Regions from separate parts of the Enterococcus sp. S86.2 genome, predicted to be linked through region 2. Evidence: riboswitches for the same ligand, from Rfam matches in the RefSeq annotation. Region 2 holds a riboswitch; the other holds the start of a gene.

Region 1 (8,787 bases), 550 kb from region 2:
GCCTATGGTTCTTTATCGATTGCGGTGCAATACTTTATGGAAGCCAAATTAGCCTTCATCGTTCCCAAAACCGTCTTTGTACCACAACCAAATGTTGATTCCGCAATTTTAAAATTAACGCGTCGCAGTCAACCAGCAGTAGAGGTTATTAGCGAAAAAGAATTTTTCAAATTAACGAAGGCTGCTTTTCAATTGCGCCGTAAGACATTATGGAATAACTTACTGCACGCTTATGGAAAAGATGATGCCACCAAAGCTTGGTTGACAAAAAGCTTAGAGAGTGCAGCCATTGATCCAAAACGCCGTGGGGAAACATTATCGTTAGCTGAATTTGCAGCTTTAAGCAATGCCATGATGACAATCAGTAGATAAAAAACAAAATTTGAAATTAGAATAAATGTATCTTAATCAGAGGTTATGACAGAAAAATTGTCGTAGCCTCTGATTTTGTTTTGTTTAGCGAAAAAAATAAAGGTAATAGAATAGAGCAGTGGTCTTTTTTTGAGGAGAATTTTAATAAAGGTGTACATAACTATCACCTGAATTTAACTGCATTTAAAAAATAAGTGAAATTTTTCAGACTCTTTTCGTAAAAACAAAATATATGTCTTGACACTTAAAATAAATACCACTAAAATGAAAAAGACTTAAGTGTCTTGACACGTTGGTTAGGTACGAAAAAATAAATGTTAGAGTTTTTTGAGGAGGAAAAAATGAGAAATAATTCTGTGCGTCATTTAACGATTGCTGCTTTACTAATTGGCCTTGGGATCATGATTCCAATGGTAATGCCTAAAATTGTGATTGGACCAGCATCTTTTACATTAGCTAGCCATGTGCCATTATTTATTGCGATGTTCTTTTCGCCAGCTGTAGCGATTGCAGTTGCGTTGGGAACAACTTTTGGGTTTTTAGTTTCTGGGTTACCTGTTGTAATTGCATTACGGGCCTTAACTCATGTAATTTTTGCTACAATTGGGGCATTATATCTGCAAAAAAATCCTCAAATCGTGTTGCAAAATGGCCAGTTTACTTTAGCCAATGTCCGTTTTCAAATGTATAACGTCGTTTTAGGTTTAATTCATGCGGCAGCAGAAGTGGTGGTCGTTTTAGCTTTTAACATGATTAATTTGAGTACACCAGGAACATATGATGGGGGTGTCTTTTACTTCTACTTTGTCTTATTAGGATTTGGTGGCGTAATTCACAGTTTGGTGGATTACAATATTGCGTACTTTGTTGCGGGGACTTTAAGTAAACACTTTGACATTCCGGTCTTTACCAAAGCTCTGAAATTACAAAAAGAAGTTGTTGGCAATGTGAAAACTGCCCGATAATAGCTAAAAATATTTTCCTGCCGTAAACTTACGGCAGGATTTTTTTATTTTTTTATGAGCTGAGCTCAGTTTTTAAATATCTAGCTTTACGCACTAACTCTTATTGTGAAAGAGTTGCCCCAGTGCTCTCAGTTTTTAAATATCTAGCTTCATAAACTAGCACGTCAAGAAATAAAACAAAATTTCCAAAAATTTGAGGAACAATTTCCGGAAATTTATTATTTATTTTTTACGAGCTGAGCGCAGTTTATTCAGTTTTTAATACTGCAAGCGGTTAGATTCCTAACGTTCGTTATAAAATTTTAAGCACAAAAGCTCGTTAGCTTGTTGTAGCAGTTTATTCGTGCTATATTTTAGGCGAGGTTTTTAAACCTCAAATATGACAGAGTAGGAAATAAAGCGTTAAGTGTCTGAGGGATGGGATGTTGCCCTTGGGACGAAGGATTGCATGCAATTCGCGGTTTTATTTTCGCATTCGCTGCATTATTTTATGTGGCAGCTCTATTAAGGAGATGCTGAGTTATGAAAAGAAAACTAGATGCCTATAAGATTGCGGTCATGGCAATGTTAATTGCTTTGATGGTTGTTTTATCGCAAGTTTTCGGGTTTGAAACCCAATTATTAAAAATCACTTTTAGCTTTGTACCAGAAGTGGTGATGGCGACTTTATTTGGTCCATTTTGGACTGGGATTGGGGCAGTAGTCGCCGATGTTATCGGAAATACTTTATTGGCTAAAGCACCATTTTTTATTGGCTTTACGTTTAATGCCTTTTTAGGTGGACTTATTTATGGTTTTTTCTTTTACAAAAAAGAAATTACGTTAAAAAATTCTTTTCTGTGTGTCTTAGTTAACACCGTGGTCTTTAGCTTTTGCTTAACACCACTGTGGTTATCTTTGATGTACGGCATTGATTTAACTAATCCGGGATTATGGACAACCCGCTTGATTAAAGCGGTGATCATGATTCCTTTAGAAACGATGATTATCTATATCGTAGGCCGAGCATTACCTTATCAACGTTTGGCAAAAAAACTACACTCAAATTAATCACTAACGTCCTCCATCCCAGGGCGCAGACTGTAAGACTAGTAAATATTCTAGTTTTACAGTTTTTTTGATGGTTATAAATGCTACTAAAGCAAAATCGTTTAAGCATTATCAATGCAACATGTCATGTTACAAATATACTCTCTTTATTGCTACCAAGATTTACTGCTAAGGATAAAAACGAAGATTTTATGCATATTTCACCAAAAATTTTTCGCTAACATGTTAAAATGAAAGATGACATTATACGTATCCTTTGGAGGAAATTATGAAACGATTTTTGATCATTCTTTTAGTTGCAATTATTTTAGTATTAGGTGGTTTTTTTATTTTGAATTTATTCTTTGGTTTTACAAATTATCAAACAAATGAGAAAACTTCCGTTAGTTCTACAGCTGTGGATGAAAGTGTTGCAACAACTTCAAGTAGTGAGAAAAAAGATCCGATAAAAGAAGTAGTGGCAAACATGACTTTGGAAGAAAAAGTAGGGCAATTATTTTTCGTTCGCGTGCCAGAAGTCAATCAGGTAGAAGATATAACAACCTATCATTTAGGTGGCTATGTTCTTTTTGGCCGCGATATGGAAAATGAAAGCCAAACAAGTCTGACACAAAAAATTGCAAGTTATCAAGCTGCTAGCAAAATACCATTGTTAATTGGGTCAGATGAAGAAGGAGGTTCTGTCACGCGGGTAAGTCAGAATGCTAATTTAGTCGCTGAACCTTTCGCCTCACCCCAAGCACTTTATGCCGCAGGTGGTTTTGCAGCGATTAAGTCAGATACAATTAACAAGGCAAAAGTTTTGCACGACTTTGGCATTAATGCAGGACTATTTCCTATTGCTGACGTTGCGACAGATCAGAATGCTTTTATTTATGATCGGACGATTGGGCTAGATGCACAGGGAACAAGTGAGTATGTCGAGACAGTGGTAAAGGCGCTTAAGGGAGAAAAAAGTGGTTCAACGTTAAAACATTTTCCCGGTTATGGGAATAATCGTGATTCCCATGTGGAAATTGTCCGTGATACAAGAAGCTTAAAAGAATTGCGTGAGACTGATTTTAAGCCCTTTAAAGCTGGAATTAAAGCTGGAGCAGATAGTGTGCTAGTTTCCCATAATATTATTGATGGGATTGATAAAACCAAGCCCGCTTCAATTTCAAAGGCAGTTCATGATGTTTTACGAAATGAATTACGTTTTGACGGTGTGATTATGACTGATGATATGGATATGGCCGGGCTAGCAGATTTTATTTCCCAAGCAGATGCTGGACTTGCTGCTCTAAAAGCAGGCAATGATTTAATCATGTCCTCTAGCTATCAAGTACAAATTCCAAGAATATTAACTGCTGTTAAAAGTGGGGAATATTCCGAAGAGGCGTTGGATACTGCCGTTATGCACGTATTAACCTGGAAGAAAAATTTAGGACTAATCTCATAAAAAAATTGGCACAGCTACCTTCAAAAAAATGTAGCTGTGCCAGTTTTTATTATTTTAGGATTGTTCAAATTGTGCTTGATAAAGTTCAGCGTAATAGCCATTATTTTTTAGTAAACTTTCATGAGTACCTTGTTCAACAATTTGACCGTGATCCATTACAAGAATTTTATCAGCAGCTTGGATAGTAGCAAGGCGGTGAGCAATTACGAAACTGGTTTTTCCTTTCATCATGGCTAAAAAAGCTGCTTGAATTTTTCGTTCCGTTAAAGTATCGACAGAACTTGTTGCCTCATCCAAGATTAAAAGATGCGGTTTGGAAATCATGGTCCGGGCAATGGTTAACAATTGGCGTTGACCATCGGAAATTTTCACACCACTTGTTCCAATAACTGTATCGAGCTTTTGTGGCAGACGCGCGACATAATCATACATATAAGTTTTCTTTAATGCTTCATAAATCAATTCATCTTCTGCCTTGGGATTACCATAAGTGAGGTTTTCCCGTAAGCTTGCATCAAAAAGCCACGTATCTTGTAATACCATACCGAAACTTTGTCGTAAACTATCCCGAGTCAAATGACGAATATCATAACCATCTAACGTTATTTTTCCGTGATCCACTTCATAAAAGCGCATTAATAAGTTAACCAGTGTTGATTTACCAGCACCGGTTTTTCCTACGATGGCGACCGTTTCACCAGGAGCGGCCTCAAAGTTGAAATCGTGAATTAGCGGTTGATCTTTCGTATAGCTAAAATCCACTTGAGAAAAACGAACAGCACCTTTGACGTTTTTTAAAGTAATTGCATCAGGAGCGTCAGGTGTTTCAATTTTTTGATCTAAAATTTCAAAAGTCCGGTTTAAACCGGCAATGGCCGTTTGAATTTGAGTTGTAATTCCAGAAAGTTCAATAAATGGTTTGGTAAATTGACTCGCGTAAATTGTAAAGCTGGAAATGACACCAATTGTCACCAACTGACTACCATTTAAAACTAATAGACCGCCTACAAAACCGACCGCCAAATAGGCTAAATGATCGACAAAACGTGACATGGGGTTTGTTAAAGAAGAAGAAAATTGTGCTTTTTGGCCCCGTACATTTAATTCTTGGTTAATGGCTTCAAATTTTTGTTGATTGACGTCTTCTTGCTGGAAGGCTTTAACGATTTTTTGATTTCCTACCATTTCTGTGACAAAACCGGAAATTTCCCCCACGATTTCTTGTTGGCGGGCAAAATTAGCTTGCGAGTATGTCGCAACCAGCCAACTAACGAAAAATATAATAGGTGTGGCGACTAAAACAACAATTGTCAAAACAATGCTTAAACGTAACATTACAACTAGCGCAATTAACACAATGGCAACGCCTGAGAAAAGCTGATTAAAAACCGCCGCCGCGGCAATCGCAATATTGTCCATATCGTTAGTGAAACGACTCACGATATTTCCATGGAGTGTTTGATCGTAATAACTCAACGGAAGTTTGTTTAAATGCGTAAAAGCATCTTTACGTAATTGTCCGGCGGAAAAATAAGCAATTTTATTAGACAGACGTTGAATGAAAAGTTGGCTAATGACGGTAATGAAAACAACGCTGGCAAAGAGTAAAAGGATATGATACAAAGCACTGAAATTCACTTCGTTTTTCCCTAACATTTGATCGACTGCTTGACCGATTTGATAAGTAATATAGACACTGGTGCCCCCTGAGGCAATACCTAAAATAATTGCCCCACTAATTTCTTTTTTGAAGGCTGATAAGTATGGAAGATAGCGTTTTAAAACAGACCAGTCAATTTTTTTAGGCTTCATGGGACACCTCCGCTTGTGAAGCAACAATGGCTTGATATTCTGGGCAATTCACTAATAACTCTTCATGTCTGCCTAGGCCGACTTGTTTGCCAGCATCTAAAACTAAAATTTGCTGGGCATCTTGAATAGAGCGTACCCGTTGAGAAATGATAATCAAAGTACCGTCTAATTTATTTTGGAGCGCCTGTCGTAAATTTAAATCAGTTTTGTAATCCAGCGCGCTAAGAGAATCATCTAAGATTAAAATACGTGGTTTTGCAATCACAGCTCGCGCAATCGTCAATCGTTGCTTTTGCCCGCCTGAAAAGTTCTTACCCCCTTCAAAAATTGGAGTTTGTAAGCCTTTAGGTAATGCGGCTACGAATTCTTTGGCTTGCGCTAATTCAAGGGCGGCCCAGCACTCTTGGTCGGTGGCGTCTTTTTTGCCCCATTGTAGATTTTCTTTGATCGTCCCGCTGAATAAAACTGCTGTTTGGGGGACCATAGCAATTTCACTGCGCAATTTTGTCAAAGACCACTTGCGCACATCGCGCCCGTCAATGGTAACACTGCCGGTTGTGACGTCATAAAAACGCGGAATAAGCTGAGATAAAGTTGACTTGCCACTACCGGTGGGGCCAATAATACCAAGGGTTGTTCCAGCAGCTACTTTAAAATCAATATTTTCTAGAACCAGTCCAAATTCAGGCGCAAAGCGAAAAGCAACTTGTTGAAAAGCAATCGCGCCTTTTTTACTGCTTAAAGAAGAATCTCCTGCAATTGGGAGATTACCTGCTTTAGTATCACTAAATGTAGTGATACTGGGTTTGGTTTCCAATACTTCGTTTACGCGGTTAGCAGAAGCGGCTGCCCGGGTAAAAATGATAACCAAATTTGAAACGACAATTAAAGCCAAGAGCATCTGATTCATGTAATTTACTAAGGCTAAAATTTGTCCCGGTGCCAAGTGGCCAGTGTTTACTTTAAAGCCGCCTAAATAAAAGAGAGCTAAAATTCCAATATTCATAATCAAGGTGGTCGCCGGTGTCAGAAGAGCTGAAATATTTGTTACCCGTACATAAACACTGGAAAGCTCATCTGTACGGTTTGAAAAGCGCGTGATTTCAGTGTTACGCCGCGAAAAAGCACGAATAACCCGCACACCACTTAGATTTTGGTTCACAAGTTCATTTAAGACGTCTAGTTTTTGTTGTACTTTTTGATAGAGGGGGACAGTGGTTTTAATGATAAAAAATAATATTAAACAAAATAGTGGCAATGTCACCAAAAAGATGATTCCAGCCTGCCAGTCAATGGTAAAAGCCATAATAACTGCGCCAATACTTAAAAAAGGTGCCCGTATCACCAAGCGAATGAGCATCGCTAAGGCCAGTTGTAACTGATTAATATCACTTGTCATGCGCGTGATCAGTGTATCTGTACCAAATAAATTCAATTCAGCGTGGGAAAAACTATTAATTTTTTTCATAACCTGATTGCGCAGCTCTGTCCCAAAATTTTGGGAAGCCACAGAGGCATAATATTGGCAAATCACGGCACATAGCAATCCAACTACCGACATCAAAACCATCCAACCCGTCATTTGCCAGACAACCTGGCTATCATTTTCGCGAATGCCCATATCCACTAACTGTGCCATTAGTAAGGGCAAAATTAATTCAAAAACGGCTTCTAAAAATTTAAAAAAAGGACCCAAAATAATTTGTTTGCGGTATTTTTTTGCATAAACCAATAACTTAAACATGGATAAACTCCTATTCTTTTTGTAAATGATTGCTATAAAATAATAATTAAAAAATAAAATCAGGCGGGATGATACCACTAATTGTTAGAAAAAAATTGGAAGTATAAGCTGATAATTAACAAAAACAAAAAAGTATTCCCACTTTCAAAATTCAATTTATGTTTATTATTGTAACCTAGGATAGATATTGAGAAAAGGCAGGCCCTTTAGTTTTAGAAAAGCTGGCGAAGTTTGGTACAATGAGGGTAATTACCAATGAAAATGAGTAGAGGTGAAGAAATGAACGAATTTATTACAGTGGTATTATTATTTTTTTGTTATTCTTTTATCGGCTGGTTATGGGAAACAATATTTTGTTCGCTTAAGGCCAAAAAATTTGTCTATCGCGGCTTTTTAATGGGGCCGATAACCCCAATTTACGGGTTTGGTATTTTAATGGTTTTGTACTTTTTACGACCGTTTCATGATAATTTACTACTATTATATATCTTCGCAGCAGTGCTGGTGACAATTTTAGAGTATGTCACCAGTTATGGATTAGAAAAATTGTTCCATGCTTCATGGTGGGACTATCATGATGTACCGTTAAATATTAATGGTCGGGTGGCAATTCCTGTCTCTTTATTTTGGGGCGTTGGATGTGTATTGATTGTAAAAGTAGTTCAGCCCCAAGTCATGCTCGGCGTTAATTGGCTAGCGGCACATTTTGGTTTTTATCTACCGGTTGTCTTAATTGGTGTGATGATGTTTGATTTAGGCTATACCCTAGCAAACTTAGCCTCATTCCAAAGTATGACCAAAAAAATCGCTTCAGAGTTAGATCAGCGTAAAGAAGAATTAAAAGACAGTTTTGACACAAAAAAAGATACGGTACAGCAGCGTCTGGCCTTATCCCAATACTTTAAAGAGCATCCTGAAGCGGAAAATGCCTTTCCCCACTTGAATTTTCACCAAAGAAGACTGTTAAAAAACTTTAAAGGGTTGAAATTAGACAATGTAAAAAGTTTAGAAGATGTCCGTCATTACGTGGCAAATCGTAAAAAAAATTAGTTTTATGTTACGAAAATATTACGAAAAATGTAAGCGAGGAGAAGCTAGTATTTTCCTCGCTTTTTCGTTGCTAAAAACTTTTAAGAAATGGTTAAATTCGATTTACCTTCATAGCATCTGTAACAAAATGTAATCTAACTGAAATGATACATACACCTTTCCTTTGTATAATAAGTGGCATTGGAGATTAGAAAAGAAAGGTGTGGATTTTGTGAAGGCAAAAAAATTGGTGACAGTTTTGACAGCTGTTGTAGCCATCAATCTTGTCAGCCCGGTATTTGCAGCTGCGGAATCAATGGACTCTTTAAATGAGCAAGAGTCTGCAATCACACGTCAAAGTAATCAAATCAGCG
Region 2 (8,787 bases):
TCGTTTGATTAGTTACTTGGCCTAGCTCAACTTGCTGATACGTCTCTTCTATCACGGGTTCTTCTAGCCGATCATTGGAAATAACCAATGTATTCCCCGTTTCGCTCAAATCAAAGGTCAGCATTTCTTGTTCTTCTTGCGTAATTAACTTATCGTTACTGTATAAAAACGGATTACTGGATTGATAGAACATTATAGAAGGAAGAGCAAGGGCAACCAACAGATTTCTATGCATAGGCATCTCCTTTAACTTTTATCAATAGGTGGCCAAATTCCGCCCAATCATCTGGTGTCGGTGGTCGTTTCCAAATCATTTGTAAGCAGGGAAGGTTGTCAATCAAAAAATCGGACAAATAAATCTGAGTTTTTGTACTTAGCTTATTTTCATAACAGATATTCATACTTTGCAGTGAACGTAACATCATTTGAATATATGCGTTATAACTACTACCATGAGAAAAATCGATACAAATAAAAACTGGCTCCTCCAATTCTTCCACTGAAATTTGAGTTATTAAAAAGAATAAATAATCATAGTACAATTTGTTTCGCTCTTGATGCGAATGAAAAAGGCCACGTTGTCCAATTTTTTCAATGAAGGCTTGAATCAAGTCATCTAGCTTAGGATTGATTTCTTGAAAGTAGCGACGTTGAACTTTGGTGACAAATGTTGACTCTCTTAAATGATAAATTAGCCAATGTCGATTAATTCTTAGTAATCCATCAACTAATTGCTTATTTTTTTTTAAATAAGAAAGCTCAAAACGAGAATTGACTGCAAGAAATTCTAAAAATTCAGCAACGATTCTCTCAGCTTCTTCATTTTCATTTTGCGAGGTAAAAACCAGTTCCTGTTGCAAATCGATTTCCATCATTTGACAAAATAGCAGTAATGCAGCAATTTCTTGCCGTTTTCCTACTGATGTCAACATAAAATGTTTTCCCAACCATTTTTCTAAATAGTCTGTTACGGCGCTTTTCTCATAGACAATATATTCTTGGTCAAGCAAATGTTCTTTCCTTAAACGAATCAAAGAAATACTTATAAAAAATAGTAATTTGTGTTCTTTCGTTTTAGGTAATGAGAGGTTTAAATAATGTTCTAAATGATGAAAAATTTCCTTTGCTTCTTTTTGAATTTCTTTTTCAAAGGGACTGGCTATCCCATTAAAAATCTCATAATATAATCCAAATAAAAAACTGCGGATTGCAAATTCATTCCCAATCAACTGATTTTTCTTTAACTCAAAACCTTCATCATGCAGTAATTCTTTTAATCGTTTGTACAATCGATAGGTGCTAGAACGACTAACATGCAACAGTGCAATTTGCTTATCTAAGCTGGTTTCTTTTGTCACATAACAATGAAAAATTTGATATATCAAACTTCGCTCAAGTAAAATAAGTCGCATTTTTTTTACAATTGAATGTGTTAGTTGTTTCACCTCAATCTCACCAGTTTCAAGCAGTTCAATTGAAGCAAGATAGTTATTTTCCCGTAACTCATCACAAAGTTCTTGTAAATACTTTTCCAACTTATAACGAGAAACCTCCAAAATATCTCCAAGCTGGTCAATAGTGCAATGGGCATTTTTATTTAATTCTAAATATTGGAGCAAATACCATTTGTATCGGTCATCGTCCATCAATAGATCATTTGCTTGCATTTCTCGCTCCTTTCCTACAGAACAATCTTGTATAGTTATTAAACAAAGTTTTTATTTTAGTAGTTTATTTTGTTGATAATTTAAATTAGGCATGTTTAAAAATGGGAAAACGATTAGTTTATTCTAGACTATTTAATTATATTATTTGGACAAATATATTTTAATTAGTAAAATGATGTTTTTGTCCTTATATTTTCAAATTTTCTCAAAAAAAAAGAGACTTATCACTTATAAATCTCTTTTTCAATATTATAATATTAGCACAACATTAATATTATGAAAATACAATTTGAAAATTAGTTTTATTTTCAAATAAAAAATAATTGTTATATTTTTTGTGTAGCCGAACAAATTCTTCCTATCAGTTATAACTTAATCTTAAAAAGATTATTCCACCACAATCTGCCAGCCGTTATATAAATTGATTAAGAGTACCACTACAATCAAGCTTTGAAAAACGAGAGTAACTTTTTTGGCAGAAAGGATATTACTTAATTGACTCCCTAAAACTCCCCCTAAAATAGCAGCAGGAATCACATAAAAAAGCATACTCAAATCAAAGCGCCCAAAACCAGTGGCAAAAGCAATCGTGACAAGTTTTGCCAATTGGGAAAAGAAGATTGTCGTAATCGAGTATAGGGTTGCTTGTTTGATTGGCATGGAAAATAGCAGCATCAGTAACGACACATTGATTGGGCCGCCGCCAATTCCTAATAAACTAGCCAAAAAACCCAGCACTAAACCAGCTATGACATACCATTTTCCTTCTTTTAAACGGTAATGTTTCCAGTCAAAACAAGAGTACAATAAAGCAAAAATCAGCGTGACAAGCGTCAGCGCAATTTGAATTAATTTAACAGAAGACTCCTCTGCAAAAAGTGCGAGTAACAACTCAAAAGCCAAGTTGCCTAAAATCCCCCCTACGATGGAACCTGCTGCCACATAGCCCGCTAGATGAAAATTTATCTCACTTCCTTTTTTCACCTGCCGCCAAGTAGAGACAAAGCTCATAACAAAAATTGCCACTGTTGCATAAAAAGAAATTGTTGCCACCGAATGGGCCCCAATTAAATCTAAAATCGGTTTGATCAAAACGCCGCCGCCCATACCAGAAACCGCGCCAATCGTATTGGCTAAAACAATCACCACAAAATAAATAATCCCAATCAGCATAAAAAAATCCTTTCTTTAAACCTAGCTCGTGCGTCAAACAAAATGTGTGAAACTACACGTTTAATACATAATATAATTTTAAAAACGCCTCACTAAAATTGTACAAAAGAATGGGAAAAATGACTATGTAAATGCTAAAGCCAACTAGAGATATTTTTTATTGCACTGTAAACTTGTAAAACTTTCTTATTGCTTTGCGTTCCTTTTTATCCAAAAAAAAGCTTTAAGACAAAATTTACGTTTGCTTTTGTCTTAAAGCTTTCCTAAACATATCGTGTTAAGAATAAACAGCTTGTTCTAACTGTTTATTCTTAAAAAAATCTCTTACTTGTGCCACAAAATAAAGAGAACCTGTAATAAACAAAGTATCTGCTGGAGTCATTTTTGTTATTATTTCTTGTATTGCGCGTTGCCAATCTGGATAATAAGTTATCTGCTTATCTCCGTGGTTAAAACTACTACCCATCTTTAATGCATTGGGATACGCAAAGGTCGTCAATGCCAGCTCTGCCTGTGAGATAGATTGAATCTCATTTAGCATCTCCTTAATATTTTTTGTTGTAAGTGCCGAAAACAAAATGTATTTTTTTCCGTACTGGAACTCTTCGTTAACCGTTTTGACAAATTGCTTTACAGCGTGGGGATTATGGGCCCCATCAATAATGATATTCGGCGTTGTACTAATTCGTTCCATCCGCCCCGGCCATAACGCGTGATCTAGCCCTTTTATAATCGTTTTTTTATTTACAAATCTTCCTTGTTGCTGACAATATAACAAGAATAGTTGAATTGCAACAGCGGCATTTTCCACCTGATATTTTCCTAATAACGGAACTCTCAAGTTAGTAAAATAGTAATCTTCATTTTGAAAATGAAAGTTTTCGCCGTGTAAGTTATCACTTGAAACATACTGAACTTGATAAGACTTTCCTTGTCTAAATAAATCAGCTTTTTGTCTAAGAGAAGTTTGGTAGATTACTTGCAGGGGACCAGAAGCAATATTTCCCGTTACAATGGGGACACCTCGTTTTATAATACCCGCTTTTTGCTTGGCAATCGCTTCTTCTGTCTCCCCTAAAATATCAGTATGATCTAAGCCGATTGTAGTAATGGCCGTCAAAATTGGCGTAAAAACATTTGTACTATCCATTAAACCCCCAATGCCCACTTCAAAAATTGCGACATCCACACGCTCTTTGAAGTAATCAAAAGCCATCGCCGTCAAAATTTCAAATTCTGTTATTCCCTGGTAAGAAGGACAGCCATCCATCTGTTTTATATACGGTCGGAATTTATTGGCTAACTTAACAAAATCATCCGCTGATATTGCTTGTCCATTAATTGAAATTCTTTCGTAAAAGCTTTCAATATACGGTGACGTGAAAGTCCCGACTTTAATGTCTTGCGTTTCTAATAGACAGCGTAAATACGTAACCGTAGAACCTTTCCCATTTGTTCCAGCAATGTGAATTCCTATGACATTTTTTTCAGGATTGCCACTTAAATTCAGCAATTTCTTAATTCGTATCAGTCCTGGGCGTGAACCAAATTTTTTACGAGAATGAATCCATTCTATCGCTTCTTCTCCAGTTTCAAACATTAAAAATCATCTCCACATCTGATAAACAACCTTAAAATTGCGCTTATACCATACTTTTTGCGAAACGTTTAAAAGGAAGTGCATTTCCAAAAAATACAATTAATCCCGTTTGGACAGGTAGCATAATAACTGCTTTAAGCAAACGTATCCCCCAAAGTTTAGCATCCGTTAAAGGTATACCATACATCATAGATAACCAAATCGGTGTTAAGCACAAGCTAATTAATAATGTATTGCACAACACACATAAAAAAGCATTTTTAACTGTAATGGGCTTTTTATAAAAAAAGTAACCATATATTAAACCCGCAATAAAAGAATTCAAGGTAAAACCAATAAAAAAAGGGGCCTTTCCTAGTATCGTATTACCAATAATATCTGCAATTGAAGCACCTACAGCTGTCCAAAAAGGACCAAATAAACTTGCCATGACAACTTCAGGAATAAAATCAAAGGTAATTTTTAACAGTTGTGTTTCAAAACCGAGTATTTGCGACAATACTACCATTAGACCAATTAATAACCCCATTGTTGCAATAAAATGTGCATCTATTTTCTTCTTTATCATTTTCCGTGCATCTCCTTAAATAGAGCTGCTACATAATTTATTCATGCAGCGAATGCGAAGATAGAATCGTGAATACGCTTCTTCGTCCAAAAGGCAACATCCCATCCTTTTGACACTTAACGCTCTATCTCCTACTCTGTTTTTTTCTTTTTTATCTGCGTCAAAATAGCCGTCTTTTCTACCATTAAAGACTTTTTTTGCGCTATTATTTGTATCTGCTCAAACTGTTCTTGCCTGATAAGAAGTGTTTCACCTTTTTGTAATAAAATTTCTTGCTTTTTGCTCCGAGCAATCAGTCTCACCTTAATATCTTGGAGAGCAGATAAAATATTTTCTCCCTCGATAATCAAATCCTGCGCTGCACCATTTTGCAATAGCGTTACCCAAACATGATTATTCTTCTTAAAAATCACATTAAAATCTTGGCATTTACCTAGACTCTTCATCGCGACATCTCCGTCAAAGCGATAAGGTACAAAAGGTGCAAGTTCTATAACGTTATTTTTTTGCTGCAACGAAATAGGTTCGTCTAAAGACAGAATAATTCGTTCATACCCGGTAAAATTTGAAAAATTAGATGGTGAGTCCGTAACAGTCGCTGTTGAAATGCGATAATCAAAATCTCGTTGTGCCAAGCTACTTGCTGCCGGCGCAATTAAAATTTCGGTAGTAACGCCCCCTGCCCATTTCGTCGTAAAATAATCTTTTTTTAACTTCTTTTCTAACACTTTAAGACTACCTCCAACAGCTTACACAATGTCCAATTCTTCAAACTGACTAAGAATTTTAATATCTTGGGCCACACTGACAAATGCCCGGTTATCTACTTCTTTCATAATCTGATCCAAAATTTCCATTTCATAAGTCGTAATAACTAAAATCAAAATTGTTTGTGTTTCTTGATTATAGGCGCCTAATGCATGAGGGATGATGGTAATCCCACGGCTGAGTTTCTTTTGCAAGGCTGGAATTACTTCATTTGGTTTTTGCGTGATAATTGTCACTTGGACTTTTTTATGCTTCACATAAACTAAATCTGTCACTTTCCCGCTTACAAAAATTGATAGTACACTATAAAAAGCATACGGCCAGCCAAATAAGTAGCCAGCAATTAAAACGATAATGCCATTTATAATAATAGAAATAACACCAATGCTGCGACCGGTTATTTGCCGAATGGTAATAATAAGTGCATCCATACCACCCGTTGAAAGCCCATATTTTAAAGCCAACCCTAATGAAAAACCATTAATAGCGCCACCAAATATTGCACAAATAATAGGATCTGTTGTCAATGTCGTGCTTGGAACAATGTGAATTGCAAAGGAAGCCACCGTTACACAAATAATCGTATACAACACAAATTTTCGATTGATTTTAAACCAAGCAAGAATAAACATGGGGACATTCAATAAATAGTAGATAATAGAAATAGGCAAAGCAATGTGACGGCTCGAAAATATAGTTGCTAGAATTTGAGCAATCCCAGTTAGCCCGCCTGCATAAATATTCCCTGGCTGCCAAAAAATATTTAGCGCCAAGGAATATAAGAAGGCATAAATAAGGATAACTGTTAATTTTGTCACCATTTCTTGCCAGACTTCTTTTCTTTTGAAATGTGTCATGACTTATTTAACATCCTTTTTTATGAGGTGAACGATCTTATCACTGATGCAATATTGCAAATCAATTTAGAAAAACTGATTTAATTAAACTGCAAATCTAATACAACATTTTTTTCAACTTCTTTTAAGAAATCTCCAGCCTCTAAAACGGTTGTTGCTTTATTCAATTCATCATACATTTCAATATCTTTATCATGTTCGATAAAAGATACATTACGTCTAAAAGCATCATAGGCTACTTGGGTTCCTTTACCCAATCCATGCTGATAACCTTTAATATCCAACGCTTGGCAAGCTGCCATAATCTCAGTCGCTACCACACGACGTGAGTTTTTCACTATTTCTAATGCTGTTCGTGCAGCTGTTGTCCCCATGCTGACAAAGTCTTCTTGATTTTCACAAGACGGAATTGAGTCTACACTTGCCGGATGCGCCAATATTTTATTTTCAGAAACTAATGAAGCACATGCATATTGTGTAATCATAAAGCCAGAATTTAAACCTGGATATTTTACTAGAAAAGATGGTAATTTACTTAACTGTCGATTGACTAGCCGCTCAACCCGTCTTTCTGAAACATTTCCAATTTCAGCTGCTGCAATTCCTAAGAAATCAAATGGTTGTGCTAGTGGCTCCCCATGGAAATTCCCACCTGAAATTACTTCACCACTACGCGTAATAATTGGATTGTCGGTCACAGAATTAATTTCAATTTCTACTTTTTCTTTCACATAGGCAATCGAGTCTTTACTAGCACCGTGAATTTGTGGCATGCAACGCAAAGTATATGGATCTTGCACATGATCTGGTGTTGCCTCTGTGATATATTGACTATCTTCAATCAAACGGCGAATATTACGGGCCGTCGCTAGTTGTCCGCTTTGAGGACGAATTGTATGCAAATCTTCTTCAAATGGACTAGAAATCCCATCATGAACCTCTAAAGAAAGTGCGCCGGCAATATCTGAGAGTTTCAATAATTCAATAGCATCATAAGTTGCTAAAGCACCGACTGCATTCAACACGGTCGTACCGTTAATAAACGCTAGGCCTTCTTTAGCACTTAGTTGAATAATTTGTAAACCTGCTTTTTCCATTGCTTCTTTACCAGGGTATAAAACTCCTTCGTAGTATGCTTTTCCCAGACCTAATAATGGTAAAACCATATGAGCCAATGGTGCCAAATCGCCAGAAGCTCCCAATGAACCTTTTTCTGGGATGTGCGGATGTACTCCGGCATTTAACATAGCCAGCAGACTTTCAACTGTACTTAAGCGAATGCCAGAATAACCTTTGATTAAGGAGTTAACCCGAATTAACATGATGGCGCGTACAATATCTTCAGAAAATGGTTCACCATAACCAGAAGAGTGAGTCCGAATCAAATTTTCTTGTAGCTGCACTGTATCTTCTTTAGAGATGCTGACATTACATAATGACCCAAAGCCTGTATTGACCCCATAGACAACTCGTCTTTCTTCTACTATTTTGTCAACGATTTTACGGGATGCAATAACCGCTTCTTTGGCACTTTCTGCGATTTCACAACGCACGTGGTGACGGGCTACTGCTACAACATCTTCTAAGGTTAAACTAGCTCCATCCAAAATAATTACAGCTGATCTATCAAAATCTTGTTTTTGATCTTTAACTAAGGTTTTCATAATTTTCCCTCACTTTTTAATCTCTCTCATTCGCAATACAGCTTATAAGAGACAAACTTAATTCGCTTGTTTCATTTTATTTTTGTTCAAAATGACATATAAAATACTTGCCACAATTACACCGATAACACCGGCAACCAAGTTGATTGGATTTGCAGCTGCTACCATCCAAATACTAACAATAATCGAAATAATTGGTATGACTGGGCCAAATGGTAACTTGAAGGCTGGGACATTTTCCATATCTTTTTTTCTTAACCAAATAACTGCCAATGCAGTGGGAATGTATTGGAAGAATCGAAAAACAACTGATAATTCTGCTAGCTGTTCAAAAGATCCACTCAATAAAAAGGCAATTGTTAACAATCCAGAAAAGATAATGGCAATAATCGGCGCATTCTTTTTATTTTTTTTCGCAATAACTTTTGGTAAAAGACCTTCATCTGCAATGGAAGCACCATAACGAGGTATCATCAACGAATCCCCCATA

Evidence for each region. Region 2 has a riboswitch for tetrahydrofolate ahead of AC6R0T_RS00505 (folate family ECF transporter S component). Riboswitches for the same ligand answer to the same signal wherever they lie in the genome.
Region 1: linked by a shared signal. The riboswitch ahead of AC6R0T_RS02960 (folate family ECF transporter S component) and the one ahead of AC6R0T_RS00505 (folate family ECF transporter S component) in region 2 are both predicted to bind tetrahydrofolate.

Annotation. Positions count from the first base shown of each region.
Region 1 covers NZ_CM206813.1:663,509-672,295, forward strand. Annotated here, with positions in the region: gene rsmA (16S rRNA (adenine(1518)-N(6)/adenine(1519)-N(6))-dimethyltransferase RsmA) at 1-372, shown strand, start outside; gene AC6R0T_RS02955 (hypothetical protein) at 714-1,337, shown strand; THF riboswitch at 1,719-1,820, shown strand; gene AC6R0T_RS02960 (folate family ECF transporter S component) at 1,860-2,387, shown strand; gene AC6R0T_RS02965 (glycoside hydrolase family 3 protein) at 2,656-3,828, shown strand; gene AC6R0T_RS02970 (ABC transporter ATP-binding protein) at 3,883-5,640, opposite strand; gene AC6R0T_RS02975 (ABC transporter ATP-binding protein) at 5,630-7,384, opposite strand; gene AC6R0T_RS02980 (putative ABC transporter permease) at 7,664-8,434, shown strand; gene AC6R0T_RS02985 (3D domain-containing protein) at 8,646-8,787, shown strand, end outside.
Region 2 covers NZ_CM206813.1:111,412-120,198, reverse strand. Annotated here, with positions in the region: gene AC6R0T_RS00525 (hypothetical protein) at 1-193, opposite strand, end outside; gene AC6R0T_RS00520 (helix-turn-helix domain-containing protein) at 228-1,667, opposite strand; gene AC6R0T_RS00515 (sulfite exporter TauE/SafE family protein) at 2,055-2,837, opposite strand; gene AC6R0T_RS00510 (bifunctional folylpolyglutamate synthase/dihydrofolate synthase) at 3,118-4,440, opposite strand; gene AC6R0T_RS00505 (folate family ECF transporter S component) at 4,484-5,005, opposite strand; THF riboswitch at 5,053-5,149, opposite strand; gene AC6R0T_RS00500 (HutD family protein) at 5,140-5,736, opposite strand; gene AC6R0T_RS00495 (YitT family protein) at 5,758-6,633, opposite strand; gene hutH (histidine ammonia-lyase) at 6,714-8,297, opposite strand; gene AC6R0T_RS00485 (APC family permease) at 8,355-8,787, opposite strand, start outside.